DNA from 3 places in the Desulfoconvexum algidum genome. Region 2 is predicted to be linked to each of the others. Evidence: predicted binding sites of a transcription regulator. Region 2 holds the regulator's gene; each other region holds the start of a gene.
The links. Region 2 encodes sigma-54, which starts transcription at its own class of promoters, with help from an activator protein. Its sites were predicted from a motif close to TNTGGCACANTTTCTGCTNT; they were not measured.
Positions count from the first base shown of each region.

Region 1 (4,529 bases), 250 kb from region 2:
GAATGGAAGAAATCAGCTATTACGAATACCATGTATCAGTCAGAGTTTCGTTTTGTCAATTCGAATGGCAAAATCATTTGGGTCTTGTGTATCGCATCAGTGCTTAAGGATCATGGGGAAATAACGGGTTGGATTGGGACCATAACAGATATCACTGCCAGAAAAAAGGCAGAAAAAGAAAAGCAAGATTTGGAGAAACAACTTGTTCGTATGGAAAAAATGGAGGCTTTAGGCCTCCTGGCTGGTGGTGTTGCCCATGATTTAAACAATGTTCTTTCAGGAATTGTATCTTACCCGGAACTTTTGATGATGGGCCTTCCCAATGATCATCGTTTTCGAAAGCCTTTGGAGTTGATCCACAGCTCAGGGCTACAGGCATCTGCCATAGTTAACGATCTATTGACTCTTGCCCGGCGAGGTGTAATGGCTACTGAAATAGTCAACCTGAATAATATTATTATGGATTACTTAAAGTCTCCTGAACATTATAAACTGTTATCTTATAATAATGTTGTAATTGAAACCAACCTTAATAAAAGTTTGGCTAACATAAAAGGTTCCGAAATCCATTTGCGAACAACCATTATGAATCTGGTCTTAAATGCTGTGGAAGCCCAGACATCAAGAGGGAAAATTATAATCTCTACTGAGAACCAGCATATTGACAAACCTATACCAGGATATGAATCAATAAAAAAAGGAGAATTTGCTGTTGTTACAATTGAAGACAAGGGAATCGGGATCAATGCTAAGGACCTGCAAAGGATATTTGAACCATTTTATACAAAAAAAATAATGGGCCGTAGCGGAACAGGACTTGGCATGTCGGTAGTATGGGGAACCGTTCAGGATCATTACGGTTATATTAATGTTGAAAGCATCGAAAACAAAGGTACAAAATTTTATTTGTATTTTCCGATTGTAAGACAGCAAATTGAAATGAAACAAGAACCACACCTTGTTGAAGAATACCTGGGAAATAAAGAAATCATTTTGATTGTAGACGATATAGAGGAACAAAGACAGATTGCCAAAACTATCTTAAAACGTTTGAACTACAATGTCGTATCTGTTTCAAGCGGGGAAAAGGCTGTTGAATATTTAAAAAATGACTCTTGTGATATTATATTATTGGATATGATAATGGATCCAGGTATTGACGGGCTTGAAACTTATCAAAAGATTAAAAATTTAAAACCTGATCAAAAAGTGGTCATTGCAAGTGGCTTTTCAGAGAACGAGAGGGTAAAAGAAGCCCAAAGGTTAGGGGCCGGACAATATATTAGAAAGCCATATTCTGTTGAAAAGATAGCTATAACAGTCAAAAAAGAACTTGAAAAACATTAATCTGCAGAATTAATATTATTTAGCTTCAATTGCTTTTCTATCCATAATTTTAAAGACTCAGTCCGGGCAAAATTTGGGAACCCCAATATGTGGTATATGATACTTTTTCAGTTTTGAATTTGCAATTCAATTATATAACCCTCAACCTCTGTCACAAGCCAATCTTTCACTATAATTTTTATAATATAAAAAACGTGCCTGCCGGTCATCTGCCTGCTCCCCTATGTTTCTGCATTTCAAGATAAACAAGCTGACCTATTACAATTTTTTCATTGGTCATCATGGACAAACCGGGGGACAGCCGCAAAGCCCTTTATTTAGAATTGTTTTTGTCCGGCTGCAATCATTTCTTTTCTTATCCTTTCGCGCCGGTATCCATTATTGAAACATAAGAGCTTTTGACCCATCCATAGCTCCTGTCGGGTAACTGCACATAAAGCCAGTCCGCAGAACTTGACTGGACTATCAGCAGATCACCAGAATGGACCAGGTTTTGTACAGGATGACCGAAACCCGGTCCGGACCGGACATTCAGGGCTTTAGCCACCACCATGGCCTGGGTACCGGGATGAATTGAATTCACAACCACTACCGGCTGGGGAGTTTCCACAACCTGATAGCCTGCGGGTATTTTACGATAATAAATATCGTCAAACACATAATAGGTAATACCCGCCATCACAATGAGTGTTGCTGCCAAAGGCAGGCCCCCCAACACAAAACCTCTTGGCGGACGGGTGTGGACGTAACCGCCCCTGCCGGGTTTATAAAACCGGCCTTGGTGAACCACATAATGCTTATTGCCATGACTTACCCGCTTACTTCCCCTGGGAGCCTGTTTATAAAAGTCCCTGGAAGATTTATGGGGACCTGCCAGGGCATTGACCGGGGTGACAGACAGGGTTAAAAACACCAGAGATACTGTGATGACGATGATTTTATTAAACATATTGTTTGATTTCATGCCTGTTTCCTTTAATAAAGGGGTTACTTTTTTGCCAAGTTAACAATACCAGATTAACAATACCAAATTAATATAGCAAAAGCCATGCCACAAACGGCAAAGCCCTATCTGGCCTTTAATAATACGAGGAAACATATTTTTTGTATCGTTTCCACCCTGGATCAAAGATAAAAGTGTATATAAAATACCCAATCCGGAGGGGAGGAACATAGATCGTGTGAGGTCTATCTTTTCCCAAACCTTGCCCAGCCCATGTTTTGAGGGAGAGTATTACTGGATTGGATAGTTTTTACTCACCCGGATTCTCTTTTGTGTATAAAAAAGACTCACTACCCAAGGCATTTAGTTTTTCAGTGGCCGTGGCCATGGTAATTTTTTTATGGCAAAATAATGATTGTAAAAAACAATTGTATACCGTATACCGTACACACGTTTTTTTTTGCAACAGGCCCGATTGAACTGCTGTGTGACATTAATTTACTTTTGTTGAGGATCTTGGAATGAAAGAAGAATTTTTACTAGGAAACGGTGCCATTGCTCTGGGGCTGCTCGAGGCCGGATGCCAGGTCATGACCTCATACCCGGGTACCCCCAGCTCGGAAATTTTACCCGAGGTGGTGCGGTTTTCAAAGGCTGCCCATTTAAATACGGCCATTGAATGGTCCATAAATGAGAAGGTGGCCTTTGACAATGCCTTTGCTGCTGCCATTTCCGGCAAGCGGTCGGCCTGCTGCATGAAGATGGTGGGCCTGAATGTGGCGGCAGACTCGTTCATGTCCGCTGCCTATATCGGGAACATCGGCGGCCTTGTTATTATCAGCTGCGATGACCCCGGACCCCATTCCTCCCAGACGGAACAGGACTCCAGATTAATGGCACGCCTTGGCAAGGTGCCGGTGCTGGACCCGTCCAGTCCTGAAGAAGCTCGGGAGATGATCCGCTTTGCCTTTGATCTGTCCGAAGAATTCCAGGTGCCGGTGCTAGTTCGGCCTGCTATCCGGATCTGCCATGCCCGGCAAAATATAAAATATGGTGCCCTTGAAAACAATCTGACCCCTGCCGATTTCAAGCGGGACCCAGCCCGCTGGGCTTCTACTCCGAAATTTCGGTTTATCCTGCACAAAGCGTTGAATGAAAAACATCTGCAAATTGCAGAGAAATTTAATACCCTGACCCCCTTTAATCAACACAATCTAAAGCAAGGAAACTATCCCTTCGGGGTTGTGGCCGGCGGGATTCCAGCCTTTGTGGTGAGAGACCTGTTTGAAGAAGCGGGCAGAGAGGATATTCCGGTGTTGAAGCTGGGAGCCCCCTACCCCTTTCCGGAACGGTTGGCCGATGAATTCATGGATGCCTGTGACAAGGTGCTGGTCATTGAAGAGACCGACACGGTTATTGAGTATATGCTCCGGGACAAACGCAAAACCCTGGGACGATTGTCCGGCCATGTGCCCATGGAAGGGGAGTTGGTACCGGAAAAAATTGAGACTTTGCTGAACAAGGCCTTGATTGACTGCGGCCAGGCCCCTTTGTCCCATGGGGACTGCGGGAAAGAAGCCTTTGATCTGGTGGCGGATTTGGGACTGCCCATTCGAAAACCCACCCTTTGTCCGGGATGCCCCCACAGGGCCTCTTTTTATGCCATTCGAAAGGCCGTGCCCAAGGCTATTTTCCCCTCGGATATCGGGTGCTACACCCTGGGCAGCAACCTGGGAGTGGTGGACACGGTCCTGGACATGGGGGCCGGGATTACCATGGCGTCAGGGTTCTGGAATGCCTATATCCAGGATGGGGTCAGAAAACCCATTGTGGCCACCATTGGGGATTCCACCTTTTTCCATTCCGGTACCACAGCCTTGATCAATGCGGTTTACAATGATGCAAGGTTTGTTCTGGTCATCCTGGACAACCACATCACGGCCATGACCGGGATGCAGCCCTCCATTACCCAGGCAAATCTGGTGGACGGAAGGCAGGGAAATCCCATCGCCCTTGAAAATATTGTGCGAGGATGCGGGGTCAACTATTTAAAGGTGGTGGACCCCTATGACACAGAGAGCATGATCCAGACGGTAAAGGATGCCCATGCCCATGCCAGCGACCCTGAAGGCGGTATTGCGGTGATCATTTCCCGACACCCCTGTGTAATCGGGTTCAAGGATGCCATTCCCGAAAAAATTGAGGTAAGGGTCACTGATGCATGTAATGACTGCGGATT
Region 1 is NZ_AP042394.1:3,301,027-3,305,555, forward strand. Features, by position in the region: gene ACZ45G_RS15175 (CHASE domain-containing protein) at 1-1,347, shown strand, start outside; gene ACZ45G_RS15180 (DUF6515 family protein) at 1,703-2,311, opposite strand; gene ACZ45G_RS15185 (thiamine pyrophosphate-dependent enzyme) at 2,812-4,529, shown strand, end outside.
Region 1: ACZ45G_RS15180 (DUF6515 family protein) is a predicted target of sigma-54. The motif match lies at 2,384-2,403, and genes of this name have one in related genera.

Region 2 (4,529 bases):
GTGCGCCAATCGGTTTTGCCCAGACGAACACCAAGACCGCTAGCCCCTCCATTAAAAAGAAAATAACAGCCGATAAGAAAATAGCACCAGATAAAAAAACAACACCTGACAAAAAAGTAAACAAAGATAAGATAGCGGCGGACAAACCGCTCCATGTAACCTCGGATAAAATGATTGCCCACAAGGATACCTCCATGGTGGAATTTATTGGCAATGTCAAGGCCACCCGGGACGACGCCGTTATTTTTGCCGATTCCATAAAAATATTTATTCATACCGCTGAGACAAAAAAAGAAGGGCAGACGGATTTAAAACAAATCATTGCCACGGGAAATGTGGAATATACCGCAGGGGAAAGAAAGGCTTTTGCAGATAAAGCAGTATATACCACCCAGGACGAAATCCTTATTTTGACCGGAAAAACTGCCCGGTTGATTACCGGGACGAGCCATGTTACCGGAAAAAAAATTACCCTCTTTAGAAACGAAGACAGGGCCATTGTCGAAAGTGACGGGAAAACCCGGGTCCAGGCTGTTTTTAATCCAGAAGACCAGAAACCAACAGGCCAGAAACCAACAGGCCAGAAAAAGGGCACACCGCAATAAATGGCAGAACTGGTACTTGAAAATTTAGTAAAAATCTACAACGGCAAAACCGTGGTGAATAAAATCAACCTCACCGTGAGCCAGGGAACGGTTACAGGGCTACTGGGTCCCAATGGTGCCGGAAAAACCACTACGTTTTACATGGCCGTGGGAATGATACGCCCGAACAAGGGCATCGTCTATCTGGACCAGGAGGATATCACGGCACATCCCATGTATATTCGGGCCAGAAAAGGAATTGGATACCTGCCCCAGGAAGCGTCTATTTTCAAGAAATTAACAGTGACAGAAAATATAACTGCCATACTCGAGGTGTTGCCCAAAAATGGGATCGATATTCGAGGAAAAGCCGCCGGCCTCATGGCGGAATTGGGGATTGACGGGCTCGCCCATCAAAAAGCAGCCTCTTTGTCCGGGGGAGAAAGGCGGCGCTTAGAAATCGCCAGGGTTCTGGCCACAGATCCCAAGTTCATTCTTCTGGATGAACCCTTTGCCGGAATCGACCCTTTGGCTGTGATTGATATTCAACAAATCATTTCCCAGTTGACCCACAAGGGAATTGGTGTTTTAATTTCCGATCACAATGTCAGGGAAACCCTGGGCGTCTGTGACCATGCATATATTATGAGTCAGGGGAAAGTGATTGAATCAGGACCGCCTGAACGAATCATTTCAAGTGAAATAGCCAAAAAAATCTATCTGGGAGATAATTTTAAACTTTAATATGGAACTTGGACTACAACAAAACCTCTCGTTGACCCAGCAGCTGGTGATGACCCCCCAGCTCCAGCAGGCCATAAAACTACTTCAATTGTCAAGGCTGGAACTGGCGGATACCATTGCCCAGGAAATGGAACAGAACCCGGCCCTTGAAGAAGAACTTAATGAAGACAGATCCGACAAAGATATCACTGCCCAGGAAAGTGAAACAATTGCGCCGGAAAAAGAATCTCCTGTCAAGGAAGTTACCATAGAAGAAAAGGTCCCGTCTGATATGGACTGGGATAATTACATTGATGAGTATAATTCCACTGGTCGAGTATACACAGAATCTGAAAATACCGAAGCCCCTAATTTTGAAGCCTTTACCCCGGACAGAAAAACCCTTGAGGATCATCTCAAATGGCAGTTGATGCTCTCAGAACTTGATGATGCTGAAGAACGTCTGGGCCATGTTATCATTGGAAACCTGAACAGGGACGGGTATCTTTGCTCCAGCGTCGAAGAAATAGCAATCGGTTCGCAAGTTGAAATAGAAACCGTTGAAAAGGTTCTAGGGGTACTCCAATCCTTTGATCCCCCGGGAATATGTGCAAGGAATCTATGTGAGACCCTGTTGATCCAGGTTAAAATGCTTGGGATTGAAAATCATATCATTACCGAAATCATCACCCATCACCTGAAAAATCTTGAAAACCGAAACTCTAAAAAAATAGCAAAGGCCCTTCGGATTTCCGTTGATGATGTTCGTGCCGCCGTCAAAATCATCCAATACCTGGAGCCCAAACCCGGACGAGAATTCACCACGGATGAACCCACCTATATCATACCCGATATCTATGTCTACAAAGAGGAGGATGGGTTTAAAATAGTGATGAATGACGACGGGCTGCCCAAACTGAGGATTAGTCGGTTCTATCGAAGCGCCATTGCAGACGGCAGGAAAATTTCCAAGGAAACCAAGACCTATCTGAACGAAAAAATGCAATCGGCCTCCTGGCTGATCAAAAGCATACACCAGCGCCAGAAAACCATCTACCTTGTCATGGAAAGCATCATTAAATTTCAGCGCGAGTTTTTTGAAAAAGGGATTGCCTACCTGCGACCCCTTATTTTAAAAGATATTGCAGAAGATATTGAAATGCATGAATCCACCATAAGCCGGGTAACCACCAACAAGTATGCCTATACCCCCCAGGGACTCTTTGAGTTAAAATATTTCTTTAACAGCTCAATTGGAAGGACAGGCGGGCTGTCCATGGCCTCTGCCAGCGTTAAAGATAAAATCCGACTGCTCATTGAAAATGAAGATCCCAATGCACCCCTCAGTGATGACAGGATTGCCGCCATTCTTCAACGCTCAGACATTGAAATTGCCAGAAGAACCGTTGCAAAATACAGGAAGGTGCTTAATATTCTGCCATCCAATAAACGAAAACAACTTTAAGGAGATTTTTTATGCAAACAAGCGTGACGTTTAAAAAAATGGACTCCTCTGATTCCCTGAAAGCCTATGCCCAGAAAAAACTAGATAAATTTGATAGAATGCTGGACAACCCAGGTGAAGTTCATTTGGTATTATCCGTCCAAAAAATCAGACATATTGCAGAACTGACCCTCACCTGTGATCGAATCAATATCCATGCCACAGAAGAATCCGAAAACATGTATTCAACGATTGACACCCTCATGGACAAGGTAAGAGGACAGATTAAAAAGCACAAAGAAAAAATAAAACGCCATATGTCGGGAAACAAACAAAGCCTTAAAAATGATACCCTTGAATTTAACGCAACCCAAACGCCTATTAAGCCAGATCAAATGACAGAGGAGATCATCATTGAACCCATTGACAACAAGCCAATGGATGTGGACGATGCCGTGAGTGAACTTAATTCCTCAAACCAATCTTTTTTTGTTTTCAATAATGCCAGGACCGAACAATTGAATGTTCTGTACAAACATCAAAATGGAAAACTGGGTCTCATTCAACCCAGGGGATAAATAATTAAATGAAAATCAGTGAGATTCTTAACAAAGATTCCATTATTGCCGATCTTGCATCAACCAACAAAAACGGGGTTATCAAAGAACTGGCCCGGTCCGTATCAAAGGCCACCGATGCTTCCCCCGACGACATTGCTGCCGTGTTGATGGAACGGGAAATGCTTGGCAGTACAGGGATTGGCGGCGGCATTGCCATACCCCACGGAAAACTCAATTCTGTAAAATCTGTCACAATCGGGTTTGGCCTGAGCCGGCAAGGCGTTGAATACGATGCCCTTGACAATCGACTGGTCCATATATTTTTTTTGCTGCTCACACCGGAAAACAGCACCGGCGGTCACTTAAAAGTGCTGGCCCAGATATCCAAGCTCCTGAAAAAGACCCAATTCAAAGAAGGACTGCAGGCTGCCACCTCTGTGGATGAGATCCATGACATTATCATGGAGGAAAATGAAGAGTTTTAAATGGAACACCAACGCGTCTATATCATAACCGGCCTTTCCGGGTCCGGAAAAAGTACGGCGATTCAAGCATTTGAAGATGCCTCCTTTTACTGCGTTGACAACATGCCCATGGAATTGATCCCCAAATTCCTTGAGCTTCCCTTTAAGGAAACACCCAAGGTAAAAGGGACGGCTTTTGTAATGGATATGCGGTCAAAAAACTTTATCCAAAACTATGGATCCGGAATTTCTGCCATTGAGGACCTGGGATTCTCTCCTGAGATTATTTTTCTTGATACCGATGTTGACACCCTGTTAAAACGATATAGTCAAACCCGAAGACACCATCCTGTTGGCCATGAAAAAAGCCTGATGGACAGCATACGCTCAGAAAAAAAGAGTATGCAGTCCATCAAACAAGTGGCCCATCACATTATTGATACCACCACCTATAACGTTCACCAGTTAAAGTCGGTTATTTTGGATCTGATCCATGACGGGAAAAAGAGCATCAGTCTGATGAAGCTCAATATCCTTTCCTTTGGCTTTAAATACGGCATCCCCAATGATGCCGACCTGGTCATGGACTTAAGATTTCTGGCCAACCCCTATTTTGTACCGGAATTAAAGGCTCTGGACGGAGAATCTGCAGCTGTGAAAGGTTTTATCATGGCAAATCCAGAAACCAAAATTTTTCTGGATAAATACATCGGTCTTCTTGACTATTTAATCCCCTTGTATAAAAGGGAAAACA
Region 2 is NZ_AP042394.1:3,555,669-3,560,197, forward strand. Features, by position in the region: gene lptA (lipopolysaccharide transport periplasmic protein LptA) at 1-605, shown strand, start outside; gene lptB (LPS export ABC transporter ATP-binding protein) at 606-1,328, shown strand; gene rpoN (RNA polymerase factor sigma-54) at 1,330-2,772, shown strand; gene hpf (ribosome hibernation-promoting factor, HPF/YfiA family) at 2,784-3,329, shown strand; gene ACZ45G_RS16305 (PTS sugar transporter subunit IIA) at 3,338-3,796, shown strand; gene rapZ (RNase adapter RapZ) at 3,797-4,529, shown strand, end outside.

Region 3 (4,529 bases), 1.9 Mb from region 2:
CACCATCTGGGATATCCGTACCCTTCCAAAACGCCTGGTGGTTTTGGGCGGAGGTCCCATCGGGTGTGAATTGGCCCAGGCCTTTGTACGGTTGGGATCTAAGGTGACCCTGGTTCACCGGGGCGAACGGATTATGAAAAAAGAAGATCCGGATGCGGCCAAGGTTGTTATGGAAAGATTTCGTGCCGAGGGGATGGATCTGCGTCTTGAGCACGGGGCCAGGGAGATACGGGTCAATGGAGAGGAAAAATACCTTGTTTGCGATATCCCAAACAGGGAACCGGGGAACCAAGATAAGAATCAAGAGCAAAACAGGGAGGTGTTAATCCCCTTTGACCAGATCCTGGTGGCCCTGGGGCGGACGCCCAATGTGAGCGGGTTTGGTCTGGAGGCCCTTGGCGTGACCCTGGGCCCAGGGAGGAACATTGAAACAAATGGTTTTTTACAAACCAATTACCCCAATATTTTTTGCTGCGGGGATGTCCATGGCCGATACCAGTTTACCCACACGGCTGCCCATGAATCCTGGTATGCCGCCGTAAATGCCCTGTTTGGAAGTGTTAAAAAATTTAAAGTAGATTATTCAGTGATCCCCTGGGCCACCTATACCGATCCTGAAGTTGCCCGGGTGGGGATCAACGAGCAGGAGGCAACGGCTGCGGGGATCGATTATGAAATGGTGAACTATGGGATAGAGGACCTTGACCGTGCAATGGCAGAGTCTCAATCCCATGGGTTTGTAAAAGTACTGACCGTCCCGGGTAAGGATAAAATTCTCGGGGTGACCATTGTGGGGCACCATGGCGCAGAAATTATTGCTGAGTTTGTGCTTGCAATGAAACATGGTATTGGGCTAAATAAGATATTGGGAACGATTCATATCTATCCCACCATGGCAGAGGCAAACAAATATGCAGCAGGGCTGTGGAAAAAGCAACATGCCCCGAAACGAGTGTTGGCATGGGCGGAAAAATTCCACCTTTGGATGCGCAACTAAAAAGTTTTTATTAATCACGTAAAGGAGAAAAATTCAGATGAAAGTAACCATTAGCAAACAGTGCATGGGTGATAGAAATTGTAACGATCTTTGTCCCGAAGTGTTCAAATATGACGAAGATAAGCTTGTTTCCACCATTCAGATTGATCCCATTCCAGAACACCTGAAGGCGCTTGTCCGTCAGGCAGCTGCTGAATGCGGCGCAGATGCCATTACCATCGAAGAGTAGATTTTTAGAATAAATAAAACGAGTAAATAAGAAGCATAAAAGAGGTCACCCATGGGTAAATTCAGAGATAGTCAGACAGCCATAAACCTTCATACCTCATTTGCAGCAGAGGCCCAGGCCAGAACACGGTATGATTTTTTTGCCAACAAGGCCAGGGAAGAAGGGTTTATCCAGATTGCAAAAATATTTAATGAAACCGCGGACCAGGAATTTGAACATGCCCTGCGGTTTTTTAAGTTTTTTAACGGGGGAGAACTGCCCATTAACTGGTCTTTTCCCACGGGGGTCATAGAAGACACCCATGCTAATCTGTTGTCGGCAGCAGCACTTGAGCACTATGTCAGTTTTGACATGTATACCAAGTTTGCAAAAACAGCCCAGGATGAAGGATATCAACGGGCAGTGGATACCTTTCATGCCATTATTGTATCTGAACAGCACCATGAAAAATTATATTTGCATCTGGCGGAGAATATTGCATCGGACAGATGTTTTTGCCGGGAAGAGGAAACAACCTGGCGTTGTCTGAGTTGCGGATATATTCACACGGGAAAGGATGCGCCGGATAAATGTCCGGCCTGTGTGAAGCCCACGGGTTATTTTGAGTTATTGTGTGAAAATTATTAATCGAATAGACACCCCCATCGAGACACAAGTGTTTCTTTGGGGGTGTATCAATCCTGTCTCATCTGCTTAACTTCCTCCTTTGTCCTGTTAGAATATCTAAGCTTAAGATCTTGATATTAAAACATAAAATTTAATTATTTGGTTTCGGCACAAAAATTGCTGTATAATATGTACACTATGCCTATTATTAGATGAAGGCGTTAATTGTTCAACAAAACCAAAAAAATGGAGGAAGTATGAATCTTCATGAAATAAAAAAAGATTGGAATCTTTTATATTCCGTTGACTGGGATATGACACCGGAGGAAGCCATTGCACTTCACCTGGAATGGGGCCCCCTTAGATCCCAGAAGTATTATAATTCCCGGGACAATGACAATGAGACGGTCTATTTTGTGATCAATACCTGGAAACGGCCCCCTATTCTTACCCTGGTCCGGAGACGCGGGTTTGACTCCGAGGAGTTGGGCAATTTCAAACTTCCCAAAAACCTTGAAGTAGAATTTCTCCAGGGAATCGGTAAATACAAAGGCGTCTATGCCGTAGAAGGAAATGTTCGAGATTGGCTTAAAAAGGAACTTGAAGTTTAAGTTCGAAAAGATCGTAAATATAACAGCCTATTTTTAATTTCTTGCCAGGCACCGGGGTCAGAATTCGTAACCAGAATTTTGACCCCGGTGCTGTTTTGATTAAAAAATTTTAGTCCTGGCCGTTGTTTTTATTGTTCTCGATAAAATCCTTGACCATCAGGTCACCCAGTTCCTTTGACCGTTTGGCAGCAGATTCCACGGCATTCATCAGGGTGGTTCTCAACCCTCCTTGTTCCAAGGTGTGAATGCCGGCGATGGCGGTTCCGCCGGGGGAGGCCACCCGGTCTTTAAGTTGTCCCGGGTGTTCCTTTGACTCCAGAAGCAGCTTGGCCGATCCCAGAACGGTCTGGGTGGATAAAAACAGGGAATCTTTTCTGGAAAGTCCCATTTTTACCCCGGCATCTGCCAGGGCATCCACAATGATGAAAATATAGGCTGGCCCACTGCCGCTCAATCCTGTGAAGGCATCCATGAGCACATTTTCCTGGATAAAAACCGTCTCCCCGACCGAATCAAAGATAGCCCGGGCCAGTTCCACGTCTCCTTTGTGGACAAATTCTCCCGCAGCAATGGCGGTGGCACTTTCTTTGACAAAGGCGCAGATATTGGGCATGGTTCGGATCAGGCGAAGTTCCTTGCCGAGGCCTGCGGCAATAGCCGCCAGGGGGACGCCTGCTGCAATGGAAATGATCAATTTGGATTTGTCCAGGCCAGGGGCTGTTTGTTTGAGAACAGATCCGATGATCTGGGGTTTGGTGGCATAGATGATAATGTCTGAGCGTTTAACCACTTCCATGTTGTCGGTGGTGGTCAATATTTTGTATTTTTGCCGGACCTCTTCCAGCAGATCGGTTGAGACATCAGAGCAGATAATGTTTTCAGATTTTGTTGCTTTGGAAAGAACCAAGCCGCTAACCAATGCTTCCCCCATATTTCCGCATCCGATGAATCCTATTTTTTTGTCCTGTAGCATTCTTTATGAACTCCTCAAAAGATATATTAAAATTAAGCCTTTATATTAAACCCTAATATTACGGCTTTGGATAAAATCATGTCAAGAGAAATTAATCTCCCTCACAATTTTCGGTAAGCCGTACCGGTGACATCCTACCTCGACTGCATTAAGAACCTGTACGCAATTGCAATCAATGATACGTCCGCAATCCCCTCCGACCTCTGGACAAACTCCGGTCCGATTTTTAAAGTCCAATTATTCCTTGTTTCGGAAACAATTTCTTTTTTTCTGGGAACAGTTGGGGTTGGGTATAAGGAAGAGACATGAAAATAGCCATTACCATTGAATTAGAAAAAGAATCAGCCGAATTGTTCCAGACACCCTTTAAGAAGCTTTCAGATCAAATTAATGACTTGATGGGTATGTTTGGTAAAAAAGTTGAGGTTAATACCGAGTCTGACCTTGAACCCAACATAAATGTTAACCCAGAGTCAGGAGTTAAAACTAATACTTCAAAGCACCCGAAACCCAAAAAACGCACCAAGCCCAAGCCACAGAAATCAGTGAAAAGTACTATTCTAAAGACTATAAAAAAGAACAAAGACGGTATTAACACCAAAGATTTACAGCAACTCACTGGCTTTACTGGCAAGCAGATCTCAAATAATATGTTTCATTTGAAGAGAGAGAGTAAGGTAGAGAAACAAAGGACGGTTTGTTTATTGTCCTTTAATATTTTTGGGTTCAGGGCATATTGCCCAATTTGCCCCCTGTTTTTTGATGACGTTACAAAAATTATATTTGGTGAAGGTGAAGTGGTAAGAATAATTATGGATATGGTATCAAGTAGTCAATATATCAATCAGAAGCTCAACCCGCATTTTTTGTGCCATTTTAGAAATAGAATTAAATGGATTCTCAAAGAATATATCGAACGTTTCAGGGCTTTCTATTTGAGGCCCAAAGATAACAATGAAGTCATTATAGCCAAGGCCTGTTTCCTCACAATGTTCGTGTATAATCTGTTTTAATTCTTCAAAATTCGGATCATCCATAATCACAAGATACATGAAAATCTAAAAATGTCAAAAATAATAGGTTAGGAAATCGGCTGTCATTCCACATTGGATA
Region 3 is NZ_AP042394.1:5,473,400-5,477,928, reverse strand. Features, by position in the region: gene ACZ45G_RS24775 (FAD-dependent oxidoreductase) at 1-997, shown strand, start outside; gene ACZ45G_RS24770 (ferredoxin) at 1,035-1,226, shown strand; gene rbr (rubrerythrin) at 1,278-1,853, shown strand; gene ACZ45G_RS24760 (DVU0772 family protein) at 2,090-2,443, shown strand; gene proC (pyrroline-5-carboxylate reductase) at 2,553-3,416, opposite strand; gene ACZ45G_RS24750 (hypothetical protein) at 3,722-4,429, shown strand.
Region 3: ACZ45G_RS24760 (DVU0772 family protein) is a predicted target of sigma-54. The motif match lies at 1,997-2,016, and genes of this name have one in related genera.